2 regions of the Dorea longicatena genome follow, and region 1 is predicted to be linked to the other one. Evidence: a T-box and tRNA genes for the amino acid it is inferred to sense, from the RefSeq annotation. Region 1 holds a T-box; the other holds one or more tRNA genes.
The links. A T-box is a leader RNA that pairs with one kind of tRNA and senses whether it is charged. The one in region 1 lies ahead of tyrS (tyrosine--tRNA ligase), so its partner is inferred to be a tRNA-Tyr.
Positions count from the first base shown of each region.

Region 1 (4,431 bases):
GTAGGTGTTACAACAATTGCACCGGCAACCATGACACTTCCGGTCGAAGAGCTGGAAACGATCTTAAGAACGGCAGCTGAATACAAAAAAGAGCAGAATCCTAAGGGAGCGGACCTTGTAGGTGTGAACATGGAAGGACCGTTTATCAGTCCGGTGAAAAAAGGTGCACAGGATGAAAGAAACATCATGCCTTGTGATACGGAAATCTGTCAGAGATTCATTGATGCTTCCGAAGGGCTTGTAAAGTTTGTCGGACTTGCGCCGGAAGAAAGTGACGAAGCAGTTGCATTTGTAAAAGCAATGAAAGATAAGGTGAATATTTCCCTTGCACATACGAATGCTGATTATGCACACGCAAAAGCAGCGTTTGATGCAGGTGCGAATCATGCGGTACATCTCTTTAATGCAATGCCTGCATTCACACACCGTGAACCGGGTGTAGTAGGTGCAGTATCAGATAGTGAACATGTAATGGCAGAAATTATCTGTGACGGTGTACATATCCACCCATCTATGGTAAGAGCAGCGTTCAAGATGATGGGAGCAGACCGCATGATCCTGATCAGTGACAGCATGCGTGCAACCGGAATGCCGGACGGACAGTATACACTTGGCGGTCTGGATGTAAAAGTAGTTGGAAATCATGCGACACTGGTATCTGACGGAGCACTTGCAGGATCAGTAACAAACCTTGCTGACTGCCTGCGTACAGTAGTTAAAAAGATGGAGATCCCACTTGAGACAGCTATTGCATGTGCGACGATCAATCCGGCTAAGAGTCTTGGAATTGAAGATACATATGGTTCGATCGCACCGGGAAAGAAAGCGAATATCGTATTATTAGACGAGAATTTGGAGCTTAAGATGGTAATTAAGGACGGACAGGAATTATAATTCATGCAATTTATAGTATAAGGCCATTTGGTGTTAAGGACAGATGAAAAAGATTATATTTTTAGGTGACAGTATTACAGATGCCAGTCATTGCTTTTTAGAAAATCCACTGGGAAACGGTTATGTGAATATGGTGGCTGAGAAGTTGAATGACAGTGGCGGCGGAAGGAAGAAGTACGACATTATGAATCGAGGACATGATGGATTCACGATTCATGGAGTGAAACGTATATTGGAGAAGGAATGCATTTTAAAACGACCGGATGTCGTAAGCATTCTGATAGGATGCAATGACGTCGGAGTTATGATGAATACAGGAAAGAGCCTGGAAGAACAGCAGTTTGAAGCCTGTTATGAAGCCATTGTGAAAGAAATTACAGAGCAATCGGATGCAAAGCTTATCTGTATGTCGCCATTTATAGTGCCATATCCCAGAATGTATGAAAACTGGATTCCGGGAATAAAACAGACAGAAAGAATCGAAAAAAAGATTGCAGAAAAATATCATGCGGACTTTCTTGCGCTTCAGGAGATGATAATATTGAAAGCAGAAAAAGCAGGATATGAGAGTGTTACAACGGATGGTATTCATCTGACAGAATATGGAAATGAAATAATTGCAGGAGCATGGCTGCAACTTTTTGAAAAAATAAAAGATGGAGATTAAAAATCATCTTGACAAAGTTCATCAAATCAGTTAGTCTTTAACACAGACAGGAAAATAATATACAGATATCACAAAGGCTTGGAAAAGAAGAAGTAGTGATTCACACACCCATACAGAAAGCTGCCGGTTGATGAGAGGCGCATGAAAGAGTGAAGAATGAATACGTCTTGGAGCTGCACACCGAAATGATACACGATAAGAATTATGAGTGTTTTCGAAAGTAGGCTGTGACGTCGGGCACACGTTATAGTGCAAAGGTCTGTGAACACGCAGACTGAATGAGGCTGAATACGCAGGTAATCAGCAAAATAAGGTGGTACCACGGTTAATATCGTCCTTATCCAATATTGATTGGATAAGGACTTTTTTTGACCAGTTATGTGGGAAAATCGCTTCCTGAAAAGCATATTTGCAAGCTGAAGTAAAGTGAGAATTCTGTAAATCATTAACATAATAAAAGGAGAATAAAAATGGGAATTTATGAAGAACTCGTTGCAAGAGGTCTGATCGCACAGGTAACAGACGAAGACAGGATCAAAGACTTGGTCAACAATGGAAAGGCTACATTCTACATCGGATTTGACCCGACAGCAGACAGCCTTCACGTAGGACATTTCATGGCACTGTGCTTGATGAAACGTCTGCAGGAAGCAGGAAACAAACCAATCGCACTGATCGGTGGAGGAACAGCTATGATCGGTGATCCATCCGGAAGAACAGATATGCGTCAGATGATGACACCGGAGACAATCCAGCACAACTGTGACTGCTTTAAGAAACAGATGAGTCGATTTATCGATTTCTCAGATGGAAAAGCATTGATGGTTAATAACGCTGACTGGCTGATGGGACTGAACTACATCGAAGTATTACGTGAAGTCGGAGCACATTTCTCCGTTAACCGTATGCTGACAGCAGAGTGCTACAAGCAGAGAATGGAAAAAGGACTCAGCTTTCTTGAGTTCAACTACATGATCATGCAGGCATATGACTTCTATGAGTTATACCAGAAATACGGATGTAACCTTGAGTTTGGCGGGGACGACCAGTGGAGCAACATGCTTGCAGGTACAGAACTGATCCGTCGTAAACTCGGAAAAGACGCTTCTGCTATGACGATCACACTGCTTCTGAACTCAGAAGGTAAAAAGATGGGTAAGACACAGAGCGGTGCTGTATGGCTTGATCCTAACAAGACATCACCATTCGAATTCTACCAGTACTGGAGAAATGTTGCAGATGCAGACGTGTTAAAATGCATCCGTATGCTGACATTCCTTCCATTAGAAGAGATCGACAAGATGGACAGCTGGGAAGGTGCACAGCTTAACACAGCAAAAGAGATTCTTGCATTCGAGCTTACAAAACTGGTTCACGGTGAAGAAGAAGCACAGAAGGCACAGGAGGCAGCAAGAGCATTATTCTCAACAGGTGCAGCAGCAGATATGCCAAAGACAGAACTGACAGAAGAAGACCTTACAGACGGTAACATCGATATCCTGACGATGTTAGTAAAATCAGGACTGACAGCTTCTAAGTCAGAAGCACGCCGTGCCGTACAGCAGGGTGGAGTATCTGTAGATGGTGAGAAGGTGACAGATGTATTCCAGACATTTGCCGGAGAAGCATTAAGTGGAGAAGGCGTAGTCCTGAAAAAGGGTAAGAAAAACTTCCGTAAAGTGTTAGTAAAGTAGTATAATTATAAAAGAATACAGTAAAATTGCAGGCAGTGAATACTCACTGTCTGTAATTCTAAAAGCAAAGATGTACTCTTGCTACTGTTTCATACTTAATTTTGTGAGAGTACATAAAGACGATAAGGAGGATATGGAAATGGCATTTAAAGAAGTAGCAATTGAAAGTCTGGAATTCAACCCATTCACAAAGATTTCAAAAGAGTGGATGCTGGTAACAGCAGGAGATGAAAAAAAGAGTAACACCATGACAGCAAGCTGGGGTGGTGTCGGAATCATGTGGGGAAAGAATATCGCAACTGCATATATCCGCCCACAGAGATACACGAAGAAATTCATGGATGAGACCGGTATGTACACGCTTTCTTTCCTGTCAGAAGATTACAGAAAAGCATTAAGCGTATGCGGATCTGTATCAGGAAAAGACGTAGAAGATAAATGGAAAGAAGCAGGCCTTCATCCATATGCGGTAGACGGAACAACTGCAGTTGAAGAAGCAGATCTGATCTTCGTATGCAAGACTCAGTATACACAGGATATGAAACCGGAATGTTTCGATGTTAAGGAAAATGATGATAAATGGTATCCGGATAAGGATTATCATACGATGTATATGGGCGAGATCGTGAAAGTATTGAAAAGAGTATAGCCAATCATGCAAAAGAAAATTGATTTGGTAAACGGACCTGTATTATCATCTCTTACCAGACTGGCTGTCCCGATCATGGCGACGTCATTGATCCAGATGGCGTACAATATGACCGACATGATCTGGATCGGCCGTATCGGAAGTTCGGCGGTAGCGTCTGTTGGGGCAGCAGGAATGTATATGTGGCTTTCCAACGGACTTGCCGCGCTTGCAAAAATGGGAGGGCAGGTTAATGTCGGACATGCACTTGGGGCATCTAATAGTGAAGAGGCCGCAGAATATGCATCCAACGCGTTACAGCTTACGTTGATTTTGGGGATTATTTATGGACTTGTCTGTATATTAGGGGCAAAACCACTGATTCATTTTTTCCATCTGAATCAGGCACAGGTGATCCGGGATGCCATATATTATCTTGAAATTACTTGCGGTCTTGTCTTGTTTTCCTTTTTAAATCAGACGTATACCGGATTATTTACGGCAATCGGTAACAGCAGGCCGGTATTTCTGGCAACAACGACCGGACT
Region 1 is NZ_CP102280.1:2,085,898-2,090,328, reverse strand. Features, by position in the region: gene nagA (N-acetylglucosamine-6-phosphate deacetylase) at 1-894, shown strand, start outside; gene NQ508_RS09955 (SGNH/GDSL hydrolase family protein) at 938-1,561, shown strand; T-box leader at 1,632-1,903, shown strand; gene tyrS (tyrosine--tRNA ligase) at 2,032-3,255, shown strand; gene NQ508_RS09945 (flavin reductase family protein) at 3,395-3,904, shown strand; gene NQ508_RS09940 (MATE family efflux transporter) at 3,911-4,431, shown strand, end outside.

Region 2 (4,431 bases), 850 kb from region 1:
ATATTCTTACAGTCAGAATCTGTCATCCTTCTTACAGTATTTCCAACTCTGATTCTGTCCATACGATCCAGTAATACATCTACAGCACCTTTTACGATCATTATATGATCAGCCGTTAACATCTTATCATCCTGAATCCTATGAGCTGTCGACATCAATTTCCGCTCACTGTCAAATGGAACCTCAGACAATCTCGGATATCGTTCCCTTACCTGCATAATCTCGATTCCCAGATTACTTCCGAGATTAATAAGTGCCGTTTCCGTAGGATCACCAATCTCCTGTCCGTCTGTATTCGTTGAATCATTACACAGGATACTGAATCTCAAAAGCAGTTTTTCATTTTCATTTTTCAGATTAATTTTTCCGGCCGGTATTCTCTTTTCATTTACATAATAATCCTCTACTGTCATCTTATTCTGCGTCAGTGTCCCCGTTTTATCCGAACAGACAATCGATACACTGCCAAGACCTTCTACCGCCTGCAGTTTTCGTATAATTGCATGTTCTTTTGCCATCTTCTGTGTTCCAAAAGATAATACAATCGTCACAATCGAACTAAGAGCTTCCGGTATCGCTGCAACTGCCAGCGCAACAGCAAACATAAACGCTGAACCAATAGATTCTCCCTGAAATACATTTACCCCAAATATTATGCCTGAAAATACCAGAATTAATATCGACAATTTTTTTCCGAAGTCATCAAGATTCACCTGCAGTGGTGTGCGCTTTTCTGATGTATTCTTCATAAGATCTGCAATCTTTCCTACTTCTGTATTCATGCCGATTGCAGTCACTTCGTATCTTCCTCTTCCATACGTAACAAAACTTCCGGAGAATACTTTGTTCGTCTGATCGCCAAGTGCTGTTCCGACTGCGACTTCATCCAGATTCTTTTCAACTGCTATGCTTTCTCCCGTCAGTGCACTTTCATCTACCTTCAGACTTGCACATTCTATAAGTTTTCCATCTGCAGGTATACAATCCCCTGCCTCCAGTATTACTTCATCGCCAATCGTCACCTCTCTCGACGGAATCTGAATAATATTTCCATCTCTTGCTACTTTCGCTTCCGGAGCAGATAACTGTTTTAAACTGTTAAGCGATTGTTCTGCCTTTACGGTCTGCACCGTTCCAAGTATTGCATTCATCGTAATTACTACAAAAATAACAATCGCACTTTCTGCATCTCCTAAGATACCGGAAATCACTGCAGATATGATCAATATGATAACAAGAAAATCTTTAAACTGTTCCAGAAATATCTGCATGGTACTTTTCTTTTTCCCTTCTACCAGTTCATTGAAACCATATTTTTCCTGATTCTCCCTTGCTTGTTTTGTTGTCAGCATATTTGTTCTCCTTTCTTTCTTTGGCCAATAACCCTTTTTAATTTTTGATATATCGAAAGTATACCTAGAATCTGCCACCGTCAACTTGTATTACATGCTTTTGCTTTGGTATAAAAAAAGAGACTTTTATTGCATAAAAACTATGCAATAAAAGTCTCATCATTTCATTACGATACGGATAGCTCTTTTGCCATCGTACTGACGTCATCGTAAACATCTATATCTTCCATTCTTATATCTCTTTTATGAAATATATAGATGCCGATTACTCCCTCTTATTAATTATAATATAATCACTTCAATAAAATATGTCAATATATTTCAATAACAAAGTATGCAAGAAAAGCTACCGGTTGCCAAAGCATCCGTAATGAGCTGCCAGTGGCAGGTCATGTAGGTGGCAAGTTCTTTAAATAAAAAAAGAAGTAGTACTTATATACTACTTCACTCTCATTCCATGAGCGTGCGGGGATTCGAACCCCGGACAACTTGATTAAAAGTCAAGTGCTCTACCACCTGAGCTACACGCCCTTATTCCTTTCGCAAGGAAAATGCCCAGAACCGGAATCGAACCAGTGACACGAGGATTTTCAATCCTCTGCTCTACCGACTGAGCTATCTGGGCATACACACAATATTTTGTGCGAGTTGCGGGGGCAGGATTTGAACCTACGACCTTCGGGTTATGAGCCCGACGAGCTTCCAGACTGCTCCACCCCGCGATATTAAATTAAGTCTTGTGACTTAAAGCCGATGATCGGACTCGAACCGATAACCTGCTGATTACAAATCAGCTGCTCTGCCAATTGAGCCACATCGGCGAGTGCCTTACGGCTAATGGATGGAGGTGGATTCGAACCACCGAAGCAATTTGCAGCAGATTTACAGTCTGTCCCCTTTGGCCACTCGGGAATCCATCCATATTCTTTTTATTTGATGGGACCAATAGGGCTCGAACCTATGACCCTCTGCTTGTAAGGCAGATGCTCTCCCAGCTGAGCTATGATCCCATACAAACGACCCAGAAGAGACTCGAACTCTCGACCTCCGCCGTGACAGGGCGGCGCTCTAACCAACTGAGCCACTGGGCCATCTTTTGTTGTACCTATGTACCTTCAAAACTGCATACAAGAAATATTTTCTTTCATCCTACCTATCACCTTGCTTGGTCATGCCCTCGACCGATTAGTATCAGTCAGCTCCATACATTACTGTACTTCCACCTCTGACCTATCTACCTCGTCGTCTTCAAGGGGTCTTACTACTTACGTAGGGATATCTCATCTTGAGGGGGGCTTCACGCTTAGATGCCTTCAGCGTTTATCCCGTCCCGGCTTGGCTACTCTGCCATGCATTTGGTATGCAACAGATACACCAGCGGCCAGTCCATCCCGGTCCTCTCGTACTAAGGACAGCTCCTCTCAAATATCCTACGCCCACGCCGGATAGGGACCGAACTGTCTCACGACGTTCTGAACCCAGCTCGCGTACCGCTTTAATGGGCGAACAGCCCAACCCTTGGGACCTACTTCAGCCCCAGGATGCGATGAGCCGACATCGAGGTGCCAAACCACTCCGTCGATGTGAACTCTTGGGAGTGATAAGCCTGTTATCCCCAGGGTAGCTTTTATCCGTTGAGCGATGGCAATCCCACTTTATACCACCGGATCACTAAGTCCTACTTTCGTACCTGCTCCACCCGTCGGTGTCGCAGTCAAGCTCCCTTCTGCCTTTGCACTCTTCGAATGGTTTCCGTCCATTCTGAGGGAACCTTTGAGCGCCTCCGATACCCTTTCGGAGGCGACCGCCCCAGTCAAACTCCCCACCTGACATTGTCCCCCGACCAGTTCATGGTCGCTGGTTAGAAATCCAATACTGCAAGGGTGGTATCCCAACAGCGGCTCCGTGACAACTGGCGTTATCACTTCCTAGCCTCCCACCTATCCTGTACATGCAATACCGAATCCCAGTATCAAGCTGGAGTAAAGCTCCATGGGGTCTTTCCGTCCTGGCGCAGGTAACCAGCATCTTCACTGGTATTTCAATTTCACCGGGTGCATTGTTGAGACAGTGCCCAAATCATTACGCCTTTCGTGCGGGTCGGAACTTACCCGACAAGGAATTTCGCTACCTTAGGACCGTTATAGTTACGGCCGCCGTTTACTGGGGCTTAAATTCAAAGCTTCGCGTTACCGCTAACCTCTCCTCTTAACCTTCCAGCACCGGGCAGGCGTCAGCCCATATACTTCACCTTACGGTTTTGCATAGACCTGTGTTTTTGCTAAACAGTTGCTTGGGCCAATTCTCTGCGGCCAGCTCTCGCTGGCACTCCTTCTCCCGAAGTTACGGAGTCATTTTGCCGAGTTCCTTAACAATGCTTCTCCCGTCGGCCTTAGGATTCTCTCCTCATCCACCTGTGTCGGTTTACGGTACGGGCTTAAGTAAAACAATAGCGGCTTTTCTTGACGCATGGCTCACACACTTCCCTACTCTTAATTCGGTCCGCATCACGTCTTCGGATTGTACAGCGGATTTGCCTACTGTACTCCTACCCCGCTTGCACCGGCTTTTCCATTTCCGGCTTGTGCTCTCCACACGTGTCCCCACAGTTCTGTTTACTTAAGGTACAGGAATTTCAACCTGTTGTCCATCGGTTACGTCTTTCGACCTGGCCTTAGGCCCCGACTTACCCAGAGCAGATCAGCTTTACTCTGGAAACCTTAGATATTCGGCCGGAAGGATTCTCACCTTCCTCTCGCTACTCATTCCGGCATTCTCTCTTCTATACAGTCCACAGCTCCTTATCGGTACTGCTTCGTCCCGTATACAATGCTCCTCTACCAATGTACTAGGTACATTCCTGAGCTTCGGCAGTGTGTTTCAGCCCCGGACATTTTCGGCGCAGGACCTCTCGACTAGTGAGCTATTACGCACTCTTTGAATGTATGGCTGCTTCTAAGCCAACATCCTAGTTGTCTTTGAAATCCCACATCCTTTTCCACTTAACACACATTTTGGGGCCTTAGCTGCAGGTCTGGGCTCTTTCCCTTTTGACTGTCCAACTTATCTCGTACAGTCT
Region 2 is NZ_CP102280.1:15,374-19,804, reverse strand. Features, by position in the region: gene NQ508_RS00120 (cation-translocating P-type ATPase) at 1-1,352, opposite strand, end outside; tRNA gene NQ508_RS00115 (tRNA-Lys) at 1,811-1,883, opposite strand; tRNA gene NQ508_RS00110 (tRNA-Phe) at 1,905-1,977, opposite strand; tRNA gene NQ508_RS00105 (tRNA-Met) at 2,001-2,074, opposite strand; tRNA gene NQ508_RS00100 (tRNA-Thr) at 2,101-2,173, opposite strand; tRNA gene NQ508_RS00095 (tRNA-Tyr) at 2,191-2,272, opposite strand; tRNA gene NQ508_RS00090 (tRNA-Val) at 2,290-2,362, opposite strand; tRNA gene NQ508_RS00085 (tRNA-Asp) at 2,370-2,443, opposite strand; rRNA gene NQ508_RS00080 (23S ribosomal RNA) at 2,518-4,431, opposite strand, start outside.
Region 2: it encodes a tRNA-Tyr, which carries the amino acid that the T-box ahead of tyrS (tyrosine--tRNA ligase) is inferred to sense. The anticodon was not compared.